One region of the Rhodococcus mengyinensis genome, then DNA from elsewhere that is predicted to be linked to it. Evidence: riboswitches for the same ligand, from Rfam matches in the RefSeq annotation. Region 1 holds a riboswitch; each other region holds the start of a gene.
The links. Region 1 has a riboswitch for thiamine pyrophosphate ahead of thiC (phosphomethylpyrimidine synthase ThiC). Riboswitches for the same ligand answer to the same signal wherever they lie in the genome.
Positions count from the first base shown of each region.

Region 2: another riboswitch for thiamine pyrophosphate. It lies ahead of ACNJ7E_RS05625 (3-oxoacyl-ACP reductase); the one in region 1 lies ahead of thiC (phosphomethylpyrimidine synthase ThiC).
Region 3: another riboswitch for thiamine pyrophosphate. It lies ahead of ACNJ7E_RS35910 (TenA family protein); the one in region 1 lies ahead of thiC (phosphomethylpyrimidine synthase ThiC).

Region 1 covers NZ_JBLWIT010000009.1:22,440-28,063, forward strand. The annotation lists gene ACNJ7E_RS00500 (N-acetylglutamate synthase, CG3035 family) at 1-314, shown strand, start outside; gene ACNJ7E_RS00505 (exodeoxyribonuclease III) at 349-1,152, shown strand; gene ACNJ7E_RS00510 (hypothetical protein) at 1,119-1,796, opposite strand; gene ACNJ7E_RS00515 (GNAT family N-acetyltransferase) at 1,889-2,251, opposite strand; gene ACNJ7E_RS00520 (GNAT family N-acetyltransferase) at 2,353-2,739, opposite strand; TPP riboswitch at 2,873-2,980, shown strand; gene thiC (phosphomethylpyrimidine synthase ThiC) at 2,973-4,619, shown strand; gene thiD (bifunctional hydroxymethylpyrimidine kinase/phosphomethylpyrimidine kinase) at 4,630-5,475, shown strand; gene ACNJ7E_RS00535 (adenylate/guanylate cyclase domain-containing protein) at 5,508-5,624, opposite strand, start outside.
Region 2 covers NZ_JBLWIT010000038.1:192,827-198,450, forward strand. The annotation lists gene ACNJ7E_RS05620 (LLM class flavin-dependent oxidoreductase) at 1-802, opposite strand, end outside; gene ACNJ7E_RS05625 (3-oxoacyl-ACP reductase) at 804-1,568, opposite strand; TPP riboswitch at 1,617-1,721, opposite strand; gene ACNJ7E_RS05630 (MarR family winged helix-turn-helix transcriptional regulator) at 1,794-2,246, shown strand; gene ACNJ7E_RS05635 (organic hydroperoxide resistance protein) at 2,249-2,671, shown strand; gene ACNJ7E_RS05640 (oxidoreductase) at 2,692-3,570, opposite strand; gene ACNJ7E_RS05645 (CocE/NonD family hydrolase) at 3,611-5,599, opposite strand.
Region 3 covers NZ_JBLWIT010000140.1:51,718-57,341, forward strand. The annotation lists gene ACNJ7E_RS35895 (MFS transporter) at 1-913, shown strand, start outside; gene ACNJ7E_RS35900 (carboxylesterase/lipase family protein) at 906-2,459, opposite strand; gene ACNJ7E_RS35905 (NUDIX hydrolase) at 2,572-3,249, shown strand; TPP riboswitch at 3,307-3,402, shown strand; gene ACNJ7E_RS35910 (TenA family protein) at 3,396-4,118, shown strand; gene ACNJ7E_RS35915 (ABC transporter substrate-binding protein) at 4,103-5,143, shown strand; gene ACNJ7E_RS35920 (ABC transporter permease) at 5,121-5,624, shown strand, end outside.

The DNA of each region.
Region 1 (5,624 bases):
GCGGCACCCTCGGGTTCGGCCGGATCGGCGCCGCCGACTCGACGCTCCTCGCCGTCGCCCGCGGATCCGTCACGTCCGCGCCCGACGACCGCCGGTGGGTCGGGCTCACCGCGGTCGAGGTCGCGGAGGCTCACCGCCGCCACGGAATCGGCAGCCTCATCTGCGGCGACATGATCAACTGGGGACGCGAACACGGCGCGACCCACGCGTGTCTGCAGGTCGCCGTCGAGAACGAGGGCGCGCAGGCGATGTACCGCAACCTCGGCTTCGTGGCGCATCACCGGTACCGCTACGCCACCGAACCTGGCGGCTGACGACCTGTCGGAGAGTGCCGCTAGGGTGGCTGCCGTGCGCATCGCAACCTGGAACGTGAACTCTGTTCGTGCCCGTACCGACCGGATCCTGGACTGGCTCCAGCGGTCCGACGTCGACGTGCTGGCGATGCAGGAAACCAAGTGCAAGGACGAGCAGTTCCCGTACGAGCGTTTCCGCGAACTGGGCTACGAGGTCGCGCACGTCGGCCTCAGCCAGTGGAACGGCGTCGCGATCGCGTCCCGCGTCGGTCTCGAGGACGTGCAGATCGGGTTCGAGGATCAGCCCGGTTTCCACAAGGACCCGGAGGTCGCGCCCGCGCAGGAAGCCCGCGCCATCGGCGCCACGTGCAACGGCGTCCGCATCTGGAGCCTGTACGTCCCCAACGGTCGTGAGCTGACCGATCCGCACTACACGTACAAGCTCGACTGGCTGGCGAAGTTGCACACCGACGCGGTCGGGTGGCTGGGGCAGAACCCGGACGCGCAGATCGCGTTGGTCGGCGACTGGAACGTGGCCCCCACCGACGAGGACGTCTGGGATCCGGCGCTGTTCGAAGGCAAGACGCACACGTCCGCACCCGAGCGTGAGGCGTTCCAGGCATTCGTCGAATCCGGATTCGCCGACGTCGTCCGGCCGCACACCCCCGGTCCCGGTGTCTACACCTACTGGGATTACACCCAGTTGCGGTTCCCGAAGAAGCAGGGAATGCGCATCGACTTCGTGCTGGGTTCGCCCGCCCTCGCCGGCCGCGTCGACAAGGCCGAGATCGACCGCAACGAACGCAAGGGCAAGGGCGCCAGCGATCATGCGCCGGTCATCGTCGACCTCGGCGACTGAGAACGCAGCACACCGAGCGCCACAACCGCGCACCCGAATCCGATGAGCACTCCGTGCCCGATGCGCAGTGGGGCGGCGACGTAGAACTGCGGGATGAACAGCGCGAACCCCACTGCCATCGGGATCCCCGCCCACCCGGCGAGTAGCCTGGACCGGGCGATCGCCACGGCGGCAGCGGCTGCGCCGACCGCGACGAGGAGCAGACCGGTGGCGAACAGCGTCGCCTGCGCCGCCCCCATCCGCACGCTTTCGGTGAGGGTTGTGACCGCATTCTCGTCGAGGTCGCTGCCGCCCAGGGCGTGCAGCGCGAACGTTTCGGCCCCGTAATAGGGCAGCGTCAGCCCTATCCCGATCCACGACGCCGCCACCGCGACCACCGCCGCCCGTTCACCGCCCGTCCCTTTCAGCAGTCCGCTGAGCGCGACGAGCGCAAGCCCGAACGCGATGAATCCGCCGACCGCGGCGAGGTGTGCGACGAGCCACGACGGTGAGGCGAACTCGGCCCGCCCGTCCGGCGCCCCGCCCGCTGCGTAGGGCCGCACTAAGGGGTACACGACGAACAGGACGCCGGCGAGGGCGAACAGCGCCGCGGCGCAGATCCGTGCGACCCCGATACGACTCTCGATCCGATCCGACACGGTCATGACGACTCCTCCATTGTGAGCACCGCTCTCTATGCAGAGCAGTATTCACAGCAGAGTCGCAGATGGCAAGAGCAGCGCTCTCGCGAGTGGGGCTACTCGGCAACCAGGACGTCGAGGTGCTCAGGATTTAGCGCCAAGTAGCGCTGGACATACGTGCAGATGGGACGCACTTTCCAGCCGCGCCGACGCGCCGAGCCGAGCGCCTCGCCCACGAGGACCGCGGCCAGCCCGCGCCCACCGAACTCTTCCTTGACGACCGTGTGCATGAACGCGACCACCTCGCCCGGCTTCGCGGTGAATCCGGGAATGTCGTCCTCGTCCCGGTAGCCGAGGATGCCGACCAACTCGTCCCCCAGCCACAGATCGAATCGTTCATGGGCAGGGTTGTCGAGCACGCGAGCATCAGTGGCCGTGATGTTCCCCGACGACTCGGAACTGTTCGAAATGTGATCCATGCCACTCATGGAATCAGTAAGGCGGCATCCTCGCGAGCGGAATCGCCGCTCCCGGAACCGTTTCGTTGCCGACGAGTGCCCGATTCGTGGCCCGACCGCAGTCAGCCATCCACCGGAACGACGAGGTCGCGGTACTCGGGATGCGCCGAAACGAAGCGCTGCACGTACGTGCACACGGGCCGGACCTTCCAGCCGTACCCGCGGGCGAGGTCGAGGGAGCGACCCACCATGAGGGCGGCGAGTCCGCGGTGGCCGAAGTCCTCCACGATCACGGTGTGCATGAACGAGACCACGGGCCCCTGCCGCCCTCGACTCTTCGGGCCCGGCGGCCGAGCGGCCACCACGCCCACGCCGGCACCGGCGCCGGGCGGGGTGGCCGCGAGGTCGAAATACCCGAGGATCCCGACGAGGTCACCACTCAGGCGTAGCTCGAATCGGTTCTGATCGGCGTTGTCGATCACGTCCACAACCTGCGCGTCTGTCAGCATGGCTATCTCCTGGGGGTATGTGTCGTAATCGAAATGTGATGTTCATCACCCTTTATACCGATGCCGGGAACCGCTGTCCAAGTTTCACCCGAATGATTGCTCACAGAGATCTCGGTTACAGTTTGTGTGACAACTACACATCCACGGGGGCTCGCACCAGCGGGCTGAGAGGACGGCTAGGGCCGTCGACCGTCGAACCTGTCCGGGTAATGCCGGCGTAGGGAGCATCATCGATGAGCACACACGTATCTACAGCCACGTCCGTCACCACGGGACCGATCGAGGGCAGCACCAAGCAGTACCTGCTGTCGGGCGACGACATCCGGGTGCCGGTCCGGCGCGTACACCTCACCAACGGTGAACACCTCGACGTGTACGACACGTCGGGTCCGTACACCGACGCGGACGCCACGATCGACCTGGAAGCGGGATTGCCGCATCTGCGCGCACCGTGGATCGCCGGCCGGGAGGGCACCCAACTCGATGCCGCTCGCGCCGGCGTCGTCACCGCCGAGATGCAGTATTGCGCTGCACGCGAGGGTGTTTCACCCGAGACGGTGCGCACCGAGGTCGCGGCGGGACGCGCCGTGATCCCGGCCAACCGCTGCCATCCCGAACTCGAGCCGATGATCATCGGCAAGGCGTTCGCGGTGAAGATCAACGCGAACATCGGCAACAGCGCGGTCACGTCGTCGATCGCGGAAGAGGTCGAGAAGATGGTGTGGGCGACGCGGTGGGGTGCAGACACCATCATGGACCTGTCCACCGGCAAGAACATCCACGAGACACGAGAATGGATCCTGCGCAATTCGCCCGTGCCCGTGGGAACCGTGCCGATCTACCAGGCGCTCGAAAAGGTCGGCGGCGACCCGACCGCGCTCACATGGGAGATCTACCGCGACACCGTGATCGAACAGTGCGAGCAGGGCGTCGACTACATGACGGTCCACGCCGGTGTACTGCTTCGCTACATCCCACTGACCGCGCGCCGCGTCACCGGCATCGTCTCCCGCGGTGGGTCGATCATGGCCGCCTGGTGTCTGGCCCATCACCGGGAATCGTTCCTGTACACCCACTTCGACGAACTGTGCGAGATCCTCCACCGCTACGACGTCACGTTCTCGCTCGGTGACGGCCTGCGTCCCGGCTCCATCGCGGACGCCAACGACGAAGCCCAGTTCGCGGAACTGCGCACCCTCGGCGAGCTCACAAGGATCGCCAAATCCCATGGGGTGCAGGTGATGATCGAAGGCCCCGGGCACGTCCCGATGCACAAGATCGTGGAGAACGTGCGCCTCGAGGAAGAGTTGTGCGAGGAGGCGCCGTTCTACACGCTCGGGCCGCTCGCCACCGACATCGCGCCGGCGTACGACCACATCACGTCCGCGATCGGCGCGGCGATGATCGCGCAGGCCGGCACCGCGATGCTCTGCTACGTGACACCCAAGGAACACCTGGGACTGCCGAATCGGGACGACGTCAAGACCGGGGTCATCACGTACAAGATCGCGGCGCACGCGGCGGATCTCGCGAAGCAGCATCCGCGGGCGCAGGAGCGGGACGACGCGCTGTCGAAGGCCCGGTTCGAATTCCGCTGGCACGACCAGTTCGCGCTGTCCCTCGACCCGGATACCGCGCGGGAGTTCCACGACGAGACGCTGCCCGCCGAGCCGGCGAAGACGGCCCACTTCTGCTCGATGTGCGGCCCGAAGTTCTGTTCGATGCGGATCTCCGCCGACGTGCGCGAGTACGCACAGCAACATGGACTCGATTCGGTCGAAGCCATCGAGGCGGGCATGGCCGAGAAGTCGAGCGAGTTCGTCGACGCAGGTGGTCGCGTGTATCTGCCCGTCGAGTCCGTCACCTCAGAGAATCGGTAAGGTCCCCTTCGTGAAGCTGCTGCCCCTGACCCCCGACGGCCAGACCCCCGTCCGAGTCCTCACCATCGCCGGCACCGATTCCGGCGGTGGCGCCGGGATCCAGGCCGACTCGCGGACGATGGCGCTGTGCGGCGTCCACGCATGCGTCGCGGTCGCCGCGGTGACGGTGCAGAACTCGGTGGGCGTCAGCGGTTTCCACGAGATTCCGCCGGAGACGGTGGCCGCGCAGGTGCGGTGCGTCGTCGACGACATCGGGGTCGGGGCAGCGAAGACGGGCATGCTGGCGTCGACGGCCATCATCGAGGCCGTCGCCGCCGTGTGCACCGAGGTCGGGATCGGCCGCGACCTACCGGTCCCGCTGGTCGTGGACCCGGTGTGCGCGTCGATGCACGGCGATCCGCTCCTGCACGCCGAGGCGCTGGACGCCGTGCGGAACACGCTGATCCCGATCGCCACGGTGGTCACCCCGAACCTCGACGAGATCCGGTTGATCACCGGCATCGAGGTAGTGGACGACGCGACCGCACGCCGGGCCGCCGAAGCGCTGCACGCGCTCGGGGCGCAGTGGTCGATCGTGAAGGGCGGGCATCTCCGGACGTCGGCGTCGAGCACCGATCTGCTGTTCGACGGCGACAGGTTCCTCGAGTTCAGCAGTCCCCGCATCGACACCGGCAACGACCACGGCGGCGGCGACACCCTCGCGGCCGCCATCGCGAGCGCGCTCGCCCACGGGTGGTCCGTGCCCGATGCGGTGGCGTTCGGCAAGGAATGGGTCACCAAGTGCCTGGAGGCGTCGTACGACCTGGGTGCCGGTCACGGCCCCGTCTCTCCACTGTGGCGACTCCGTCACCCGTGAGTACTTCTTAACGTCCGGCGGTTGAGAAGTACTCACGGGCGGCGGAGCCGCAACCGCCAGATACCGAGGTCGGAGGGCACCCCACTGGGCGCGGGGGCGAAGAAGGCGCGTCGCCACGGTTTGACGCCGACACCCAGTTCGTCGAGGGT
Region 2 (5,624 bases), on a different contig from region 1:
CGGGCATCACGGTCACCGCGTCGGCGTCGCGGCCCGCCGCGCGGATGCGCCGCTTCACGTCGTCGTAGTAGCTCTGCGCGGCCGTGAGGTCGTAGGCGACGGCGTAGATGCCCTCGGCGCACCGGGCGGCCAGGTCGCGGCCCTGATCGGACGCGCCCGCCTGGAACAGCACGGGACGACCCTGCGGCGAGTGCGGCACGTTCAGCGGACCGTCCACGAGGAAATGCTTTCCCCGATGCTCGACCGGCTTCACCTTGGCCGGGTCCGCGAAGATGCCGTCCCGGTCGAGCACGAGCGCGTCGGGCGCCCACGAATCCCACAGGGCGAGTGCCACGTCGACGAATTCCGCGGCACGCGAATAGCGTTCGTCGTGCGGCGGCATCTCCTCGAGCCCGTGGTTGCGCGCTTCGGCGTCGAACATCGACGTCACCACGTTCCAGCCGGCGCGCCCGCCGCTGATGTGGTCGAGCGACGCCAGCATCCGGGCGGCGTGGAACGGTGTGTAGAACGTGGTGGACACCGTCGTCACCAGTCCGACCCGCTCCGTCGCCCGCGCCATCGCGGACAGCGCGGTGAGCGGTTCCAGGAACCACATGCCTCCGGACGCGGGGTCGCGCACCGAATGCCCGTCCGCGAAGAACACCGCGTCGAGGCAGCCCCGCTCCGCGGTCTGCGCCAACTCCTCGTAGTAGGCGATGTCGCAGAGTCGCTCCACCTGGGACGAGGGGTGCCGCCACGCGGCGCCGTGGTGCCCGCAGCTGTAGAGGAATGCGTTGAAGTGCAGTTGCCGGACGTCGGTCATGTCAGTCCTTGACCAGTCCGCCGTCGACGACGAGGTTCTGGCCGGTCACCGACCGCGACCACGGGGACGCGAAGAACAGCACCGCGTCGGCGAATTCGTCCGGGGTGGTGACGCGCTGCAGCGGGGTGCCCGCCGCGATGAGGTCGAATACCTCGTCGGGAGTGGCGGCGCTCGCGTCGGTGGTGCGGAGCAGCCCGCCCGAGACCATGTTGACGGTGATGCCGTCGGGACCGAGGTCGGCGGCGAGGGTGCGGGTCAGCGACAGCGCGGCGGCCTTGGCGGCCGTGTAGTCGTGGTACGGGACGACGGGGTTCTGGAACAGGTTGGTGCCGATGTTCACGATCCGGCCGAACCCGAGCGAACGCATGCCCGGCAGCGCGGCCTGCGTCGTGTGCAGCGTCGCCTTCACGCTGCCACGCAGCTGCGAGTCGAAGGACTCCCACGTGATGACGTCCGCCTTGTCGCGTGCGTCGCCGTTGAAGGAGAAGTCGGCGAGCGCGTTGTTGATCACCGTGGTCACCGGGGAGCCGAAGTGCTCCTCCGCCGCGGAGAACAGGGCCGCCACCTGTCCGGCATCGGTGACGTCTGCCCGGAGCGCGACCGCACGGTCCGCGCCCAGGGACGCCGCGAGTTCTTCGGCCGCGTCCCGGCTGTTCCGGTAGTTCACGATCACCCGCGCGTTCTGCGCCGCGAACGACCGCACGATGGCGGCGCCGAGGCCCCGCCCACCGCCGGTCACCAGGACGATCTGCTTGTCGAGCTGCATGCTGTCACCTTCCGTTCGGTCGGCGACGAGACATCGGATGAGCGCATACGGGCGTCTCCGCGACATCCCTTCGCCGGCATTACCCAGTTCAGGTTCGACGGGTCTGTTCTCAGCCGTCCGGCTCGTCGCCGGGCAGCACCCCGTGTCACTGGCCAACAGTGTAAGCGCAATCACCGATTCCAGTTCATAGTTGTGCACAACCTAGTTGTGTGCAACTATTCAGTGGTGACCGACAACCTCACCCTCGACCGCCAGGTGTGCTTCGCCCTGTACTCGGCTTCCCGGGCCATGACGGCGAGATACCGGTCGATGCTCGACTCGTTGGGAGTGACCTACCCGCAGTACCTCGTGCTGTTGGTGCTCTGGGAACGGGACGGCCGCGGAGTACGTGAGATCTGCGACGCCCTCGACCTCGACACCGGCACGCTGTCTCCACTGCTCAAGCGGCTCGAAACCCTGGGCCTGGTCGAACGCCGGCGCTCCTCGGCCGACGAGCGCCGGGTCGGGATCCACCTCACCGAGAAGGGTGCGGCCCTCCGCGCCGCCGCGGAGGGCATCCCCGCCGAACTCGCCGACTCGACGGGAATGGAGATCGACGAACTCGTCGCCCTCCGGGACACCCTGTCGCGGCTCACCGAGTCACTTCACAGCTTCACCACCCCTACAGGAGAGAAGTAACCATGAAGATCGTCTACACCGCCGAAGCCCTCGCGACCGGAGAAGGCCGCAACGGCCACGCCCGCACGTCCGACGGCAAGCTCGACCTGAACCTCGCGATCCCCACCGAGATGGGCGGGTCCGGCGACGGCACCAACCCCGAGCAGTTGTTCGCCGCCGGATACGCGGCCTGCTTCCACTCCGCGCTCCAGTTGGTCGGCCGTCAGGCGAAGGCGAACGTCGCCGACTCGGCCGTCGGCGCCCGCGTCGGCATCGGCCCGACGGACAGCGGCGGATTCGGTCTCGCCGTCACTCTCGAGGTTTCCCTGCCCCACCTGCCCCGCGCCGAGGCGCTCGAGTTGACCGAGAAGGCACACCAGGTGTGCCCCTACTCCAACGCCACCCGCGGCAACATCGACGTCTCCCTCGAGGTCACCGAAGACTGAGCAACCTGACGGGCGTCGCGTCACCCGAACGTGAACTCGACGCCCGTCAGGTCCTCCGACAGCGCCCACAGCGCCCGCGCGGTGTGCTCGTCCCGCGACTTCTTGTTGGAGCCCACCACCTTCGGGTGGCCACGCTGCTCGAACAGGCCGTCCGGCCCGATGTAGCTGCCACCGATCACGTCGGATGCCGTTGCCGCGTACAGCATCGGCAGCGCCCCCATCTCCGCCGACTGCGCGAAGATCCGGTTGCCGACGGCCATCAGCTTGTCCTGCACCGACTCGGTGTGGGCCTGCAGATTGGTCGATGCGTAACCGGGGTGCGCGGCCACCGCTTTGACGGGTGACCCCGCCGCGGACAGCCTGCGCTGCAACTCGTACGTGAACAGCAGATTCGCGAGTTTCGACTGCCCGTACGCGCTCCAGCGGTTGTACTTGCGGCGTTCCCAGTTGAGGTCGTCGAGGTGAATCGTTCCCGCCTGATGTGCCGCACTCGACATCGTGGCGACCCGATCGGTGATCTTGTCGAGCAGCAGGCCGGTCAACGCGAAGTGCCCGAGATGGTTTGTGCCGATCTGCATTTCGAATCCGTCGGCGGTCGTGCGCTGCGGAACCGCCATCACGCCGGCGTTGTTCACGAGCACGTCGACGGACTCGACGCCGGCGGCGAACTCGCGCACCGAGGCGAGGTCGGACAGATCGAGGCGGCGCACCTCGGCGTTGTCACCGATCGACCGTGCGACGACCTCCCCCTTGTGGGTGTTACGGCAGGCCAGCACGACGTGCGCCCCCGCCTTGCCCAGGGCCCGCGCGGCCACCTCCCCCAGACCACTGTTGGCGCCCGTGACGACGAACGTGCGGCCGCTCTGATCGACGATGTCCGAAGCTGTCCACTTGGTCATGGCGTCAACCCTACGGATCTCGGGAGTTGGCGTGAACCTTTCACCACGCCTGCGCTCCGACCAGCGGCAGATTGAGGAAACTCGGCCGATCCGGGGACAACGCGACGTGCTGCGGCTTCAGTTGGCTGTCGGCCAGAATCGGTCCGAGCGGCAGGTATCGGGGGACGCTCCCCGCGTACACGTCGACGCGCAGCCGGTGCCCCGGCGCGAGGACGGCGTCGGTGGGCACGAAGTTGATGTCCACCGGTGTCACTTCACCCGGCACCAGCGGCTGACGCGCGTCCACCGTCAGATAGTGGTGCGGTTCGGTGTAGTCGCCGTTCGCCGACTTGGTGCTCTTCGAATCGTCCACGGCCCGCATGGAAGCGGTGAGCGCACCATTGGTGAGCGGGGTCGACGTGCCGTCCGGTGCGACGTCGTTCAGTGTCACCGCCCAGAATCCGTCCGGGGCGTCGAGCACCGTTTCGAGGTGCAGATTGACCGGACCCGACAGCTCGGTCGGCTGCGCGACGGGGGCGCTGGTGAACGTCAGTCCCTCGGCCTCGGCGAACCGGGAGTCCTTGCTGCACACCGATCCGAAGACGACGGCCGCGCCTGCGGTGCCCTGTGCGCCGTCGCGGGAACAGAGCCCGCGAAGGCCGGGTGCGACGGTGAGTCGTGCTGCGCCGCCGGGTTTCGCCGACACCAGGCTGCCGTCGTGGGCGGCGTGCCCGGCGGTGCCACTGGGGGCACCCGACAGGTACATCCGCTGGTAGTCGACACCGGCCCGCGGGAACTGATCGGTGGTGGTCCAGCCGTTGCCCTGCTGGTACAGCGTGACCGGGCCGTACTCGTCGATGCCGTTGTCGATGCCCTTCAGCCACTTGTCGAACCAGGCGCGTTCGAGGACGTCGAGTCGTGGCGGCGCACCCTGTTCACCGAAGCCGCCACCGAACGAGATGTGGTAGGCATCGCTCATGATCAGCTGCTTCTCACCGGCAGGCAGCGGGATGTCGTTGTAGACCCGCGGCTCGCTGTTCGCGAAGATGTCGTGCCACGCGCCGTAGAGCATCGTCGGCACCTCGATGTTCGCGGCCTGCGCCTTCCGCTCCTCGTAGAACTGGCCGTCCTGCGCCACCCGCAGCGTGCCGGGGTCGAGACCGTTGATGTCCGGCGCGGTCATGGCCTCGATCAGTGCGGGGAAGAGCGTCAGCGGATCCCGCAACCGATCCTGCAGCCACTGCTGGTCGAAGCGTCCCTGCGCGATGGCCTGGACGTCGGGAACGAACTTGAGACCGTTGACCAGCGACAGCCACAGCGGCATGAATCCCACGCCGAGACCACCGCCCGTTCCGACGATGTCGCGGAGCAGATCGTTGCCCGGTTCGGTCGGGAAGATGGCCTTCAACGCCGGCGGCTGATGCCCCGCGGCCTGCAGCGAGTTGATTCCCGAATAGGACACCCCCGCCATGCCGACCGTGCCGTCGGACCATTCCTGCTTGCTCATCCAGTCGATGATCTCGACGGAGTCCTGTTGCTCGAGCGGACCGAGCGCCTGCCATTCCCCCTGGGAGAAGCCGGTGCCCCGCGCATCGACCACCACCTGGGTGTACCCGTTCCGGACGAGGTCGCGGTTGATGCCGAAGACGCGCATGCCGCCACCGGTGAGCACCTTCGCCGCTTCGCCGACACCGTCGAACGGGGTTCCGGCGAGATCGAACGAGTTCACCAGGTCGACGACGGTGTCCTCGAGTCCCGGCACCGCGAACACGGAATCGACGACGTTGCCGACCAGCTTCGTGTACGGCGTGACGCCCAGAACCGACGGCATCCTGGTGTCGATCGGCGTGCCGGAGGCGTCCGCGGGGCGATAGACGTTGGCCTTCAGCACCGTTCCGTCGCTCATGGTGATGGGGACATCCCAGTCGATCGCGATCACCGGGTACTCGGGCGGCGCGTCGACCGCCGCGTTCCACGCGGCCCCGGCCGCCCCACCCGTCGGATCCGCCGACGCCGTCACCGTGGGCACCACCGCGAGCCCCACCCCCATCGCCAGAGCGACTGCCACCGCACCC
Region 3 (5,624 bases), on a different contig from region 1:
CGTCCTCGCCGCGATCGGCGCCGCGTTCGATCCGGCCGGAATCGCGGCGCGGGAGTCGATGCTGCCGGCCGCCACGAAGTCCGCGGGCTGGTCACTCGACCGGATGAACAGCCTCTACGAGGCCAACTACAACGTGGCGTATCTCGTCGGACCCGGCATCGGCGGCGTCCTCATCGCCACCGTGGGTGCGGTGAACACGTTGTGGGTCACCGCCGTCGGATTCGTGCTGTCCGTGGTGACCATCGCATTCCTGCGACTGGAGAACGCAGGCAGACCCGACACGTCCACGCGCCCGACGTCCATCTGGCACGGCACGCTCGAGGGCCTGAAGTTCGTGTGGCACAACCGGCTCCTGCGCACGATCGCTCTGGTCGACATGGCGGTGGTCGCGCTGTACATGCCCGTCGAATCGGTGGTGTTCCCGGTGTACTTCACCGAACTCGACAAGCCCGCGCAACTGGGTTCGGTGCTGATGGCGCTCAGCATCGGCGGCGTGGTGGGTGCCCTCGCGTACGGACCGCTCGCGCCGTATGTGTCGCGCAGGATGCTGATGGTGGTGGCGGTGACGGTGCTGGGCGCGGCCATGGTCGCGATGGCGTTCCTGCCGCCGCTGTGGGCGATTCTGGCGCTGGCCCTCCTCCAGGGTCTCGTGTTCGGTCCGGTCGGCCCGATCGCCAACTACGCCATGCAGACTCGTAGTCCGGAGCACATGCGCGGGCGCGTCACCGGGGTCATGACGTCCACCGCGTACGCCGCGGGTCCGCTGGGTTACCTGCTGGCCGGTCCCCTCCTCGACAAGTGGGGAATCCAGCCGACCTTCTTCGTGCTCGCGATCCCGGTCCTGATCATCGGGCTGGCCTGCTTCGCGCTGCCCGTCCTGAAGGAACTGGACGACAAGGTCCCCGTCAGTTGAAGCCCATGACGTCGTTGCCCCACGCGATCCGCATCTCGTGGTCCGGGTCCTTCACGAGGGTGTCCGCGCCGTCGATCAGCAACGTCGAGCGGTTCTCCTCGTCGTAGGGCGCCCAGTGCTTGGACCCGTCCAACGCGGCGGGGACACCGTGCCGCGCGAACGCGAGCCACCGGCGCTGGATCCGGCCCGACACCTCGAGCGCCGTCTTCCGGCCCCCGAGCCAGAACGTCGGGTCGATGTTGAGGGTATCGAAATTGCCGAAGACGTACGGGAGTTCGGTGGCGTGGCCGGCTCCGATCCGTGCGGCCTTGAGCATCGGCGTGGCCTGATCGAACCGGTACATCCATGTCGGCGAGTGCCGGCTGTGGGCGTCGGCCACCCACAGGGCGGGCATCCGGAACGCGGCGTCCCTCGACATCGCGAGCGCGCCCTTCGGCTTTCCGCGGTCCGGATACGCCGACAGGATGTCGGCGAGGCGGGCGGCGGGCAGTTCCGGGTGATCGGCCGCGATCGCCCTCAGCATCTCCTGCACCGAATCCGACGTGACCGGCAGCAGAGGCGATTTCATGAACTTGAAGATCGACGACTCGTCCTTGTTGGAACCGATGATGAGAGGGATGCGGTGGGAGTGCCCCTTCTGGAACGCGGCCACCGGGTAACGGGGCAGGAAGTCGCGGTCCACCACGGGCGCCATCGCGAGCGTGCCCGGAATCCTCGTCGGCACCTCGTTGACGAGCGTGTCGCTGGCCTCGATCACCGTGCGGTACGGAAGGTGCAGCAGGGTGTCGATCTGCGCGGGTTCCACCTCGAGGATGTCGAGGAACTGTTTCGCGACGGTGGCCGCCCGCTCGCTCCCGTAGACCGACGTGGCGGGCGGGCTCTGGGCGATCGCGCGGTGGAACAGCCCCTCCGCGCTCGGACACGTCATCAGCGTGGTGATCGACCCGGCTCCGGACGACTCCCCGAACACCGTCACCTCGTCCGGGTCACCGCCGAACGACGCGATGTTGTCGCGGACCCATTCGAGGGCTGCGACCTGGTCGCGCAGCCCACAGTTGGTCTCGAACACTCGCTCGGCCGTCGAGAACGACGACAGGTCGAGGAAGCCGAGCGCTCCCACCCGGTAGTTGAACGAGACCAGCACGACGTCGCCGATTGTGGACAGGATGCGCCCGTTGTAGATGCCCTGAGCTGCGGTTCCCAGGCAGTAGGCACCGCCGTGGATCCACACCATCACCGGCCGCGGGGTGCCGTCGGGTCTCGGGGCCCAGACGTTGACGGACAGGCAGTCCTCGTCCATCTCGAGTCCCGCGTCGATGGGGACGGCGGTGCCGTGCCCCTGCGGCGCCATCGGGCCGAAGTCGACGCAGTCGCGCACACCCTCCCACGGTGCGGGCGGGGCCGGGGCGCGGAACCGCAGATCGCCGACGGGGGCCGCGGCGAACGGAATGCCCTTCCACGCGTAGACGTCGCCCTCGGGGTAGCCACGCACCTCACCGTCCCGCGCGCGGACGACGAGCGTGTCGCCGGACTTGTCGACCTCCACGGACGAATCTCCTCACGCATCACGTTCCGGGAATCTCTCGCCAAACTACCAACGATGAGCAGGCAGGACCGATCGAACGCGACATAGATCAACAGTGCGCTAACATTCCCGCGTGGCCGCATGGACCGATTCCGAGGGCAGGAGCCTCCTCGACTACCCGCGCCCGTCCGTGGCGGTCGACGTCGCCGTCCTCACCGTCGACGGCCCGGAACTGAAAGTTCTTGTGGTTCCCCGTCGTTCGGGCCGGACCGCCCTCCCCGGCACGTTCCTCCACCAGGGTGAGCGACTGCGGGACGCCGCCGAGCGGTGCCTGCGGATCAAGGCCGGCCTGACGGGCACCGAATTCCATCAGCTGGCGATGCTGGACGATCCCGGCCGCGACGATCGCGGGTGGGTGCTGTCGATGACGCACGGCGCCGCGCTGCCCCGCACGGCACTCCCCCGCGACACGATGTTGGTCACCGTCGACGACGACCGGGTGAGGCAGGACCTGGCGTTCGACCACGCGGACGTCGTCGCCCTCGCCGTCGCCGACCTGAGAGAGCGGTACGCGCGGGCCGTCGACCCGTCCGGCCTGGCCGGCGACACGTTCACGGTGCTCGAACTCCGCCGGGTGTACGAGGTGGTGTTCGGGCGTCCACTGCCGAAGGACTCGTTCCGGCGGCACCTGATGCCGGCCCTCGAGAACACCGGCGACATGGCCGTCGTCGGAACCGGCCGGCCCGCGGAGATCTACCGGCGCGGCCCCGCACCCCTCCCGCCGAGCGCGGCCGCGTTCCTCGCCGGCTGAGCCCCTCCACCGACCCTGGCCTTTCCGCCCGCGGCACGGCCGGTGCTAGGGTCGGCTTGTTCTGACACGGGGTGCTCCGCACGGGCGGGGCTGAGAACACACCCGGGAACCTGCTCAGGTAATGCTGACGAAGGGATGTCAACGTTGTGAATAGCTCTGTCCAAGATGCTGCCGGCGCCGGCCAGCACGCCCGATTCACGGACCACTTGTGGGACCGGACCAAGGTGCTACGCGAGGCGATCGACGAACTCGAGTTCCTGCGCCGCCTCGGCGACGGAACGCTGCCGCTGGACGTGTTCCGCACGTACATCGAGCAGGATTTCCTGTACCTGACCGGGTACGCGAAGGCCCTCTCACTGGTGGCCGCGCACGCGCCGGGCCCGGTCGAGGCCGGCTTCTGGGCGGGCTCGGCCGCGGAGGCCGCCACGGTCGAGGCCGCGTTGCACCAGAATCTGCTGACCAGCGGACGACTCCCCGAGTCGGACGTGGAGCCGCTGCATTCGCCGGCCTGCCTCGGGTACATCTCCTACCTGACGGCCGTCGCCGCCACCGAGCCGTACGCAGTGGCCGCCGCGGCGGTGCTGCCCTGCTTCTGGATCTACGCCGACGTCGGGCACCGGCTCGCGGCGAGCGCCCGTGAGGTGCTCTCCACCGACCCGTCGCACCCGTACGCACAGTGGGTGACCACCTACGACGCGGAGGAGTTCCACGCCGCCGTCGCGAGGGCCCGCGAACTCGTGGACGCGGCGGCCGAGGCCGCGACCGATGCTCAGCGCGAGGCGATGGCGGAGGCGTTCGTGATCGCCAGCCGCTACGAACTCATGTTCTGGGACACCGCTCTCAACAAGCAGGAATGGCCGGCGTCGTGACACTCTTCTCTCGTACCAAGCGCGCTGCCACCGCAGCCGTCGTCCTGGTCTCCGCCCTGTCGCTGCTCACCGGTTGCGCCGGTGACTCCCAGTCCGGCGACACCATCCGGTTCGCACTCGACTGGACACCGAACACCAACCACACCGGCCTGTTCGTCGCCCAGCAGGAAGGCTGGTTCGCGGACGCCGGCCTCGACGTGCAGGTGCTGCCCTACAACGACACCTCGCCCGACACCCTGGTCGACGCCGGCAACGCGGAGTTCGGTGTGAGCTTCCAGAGTTCGGCGACGTTCTCGAAGGCCGCGGGCGCACAGACCACGTCGGTGATGGCTCCGCTGCAGCACTGGGCGACGGGCATCGCGGTGAAGGCGGATCGCGCCGACATCACCCGCCCCCGGGATCTGGACGGCAAGATCTACGCCGGGTTCGCGGACCCGGACGGCGAGGAGACGCTGAAGCAGATCATCCGCAACGACGGCGGCAAGGGCGAATTCACCACCGTCACGCTCGGCACCTCGGCCTACGAGGCCGTGTACTCCGGCACCGCCGACTTCACCGTCTCGTTCTTCGGCTGGGAGGGCATCGAGGCCGAGCACCAGGGCACGCCGATGCGTTACTTCCACTACACCGACTACGGCTTCCCGGATGCGTACGCGCTCGTCATCGAGGGCAACGAGCAGTGGATGGCCGACCATCCCGAGCAGGCCCGCAAGTTCGTCCAGGCCCTGCAGCGCGGATACCAGTTCGCCGCCGACCGGCCGGACGAGGCCGCGCAGATACTGATCGACGCCAACCCCGGCGCCTTCACCGACGAGTCCCTCGTGCGGGAGAGCCAGCAGATGCTGTCCTCCGAGTACATGAAGGACAGTTCCGGCAAGGTCGGGACACAGACGGCCGAGCAGTGGGCGGGGTACTCCGGTTTCCTGTTCCAGCACGGCCTGCTCACCGGCCCCGACGGGGCACCGCTGACCACGGAACCCGACTGGTCGACGTACTTCACCAATGAGTACCTCACTCAGCCCTGACCCGAGTCTGCGCACCACGGCCCCGGGCACGTCCCCGCTGCTGCGGCGGGTGCTGCCCGCGGTCGTGGTCGTGGCACTGCTGGTCGTCGCGTGGCAGGTGTACGTGACGGTCAGCGGAATCCGGCCGCAGGTGCTGCCGTCGCCGCTGCGGGTGGTCCAGCAGGGCTGGCGGGCGCGGGACGCCATCTCCGGTCACGCCTCCGCGACACTGCAGGTGACGCTGATCGGGTTCGCCGTCTCCCTGCTCTTCGCGTGGGCCCTCGCCGTACTCGTGGACTTCTCGCCGTGGCTGCGCCGCGCGTTCGTTCCGCTGTTCGTCGTGTCGCAGACACTGCCGATCATCGCGATCGCGCCGCTGATGATCATCTGGTTCGGATTCGGTCTGCTGCCGAAGATTCTCGTGATCGCCCTCGCCACGTTCTTCCCGATGACGATCGGTCTGATCGAGGGTTTCGCCGCGGCCGACCGGGAGGCGGGCGCG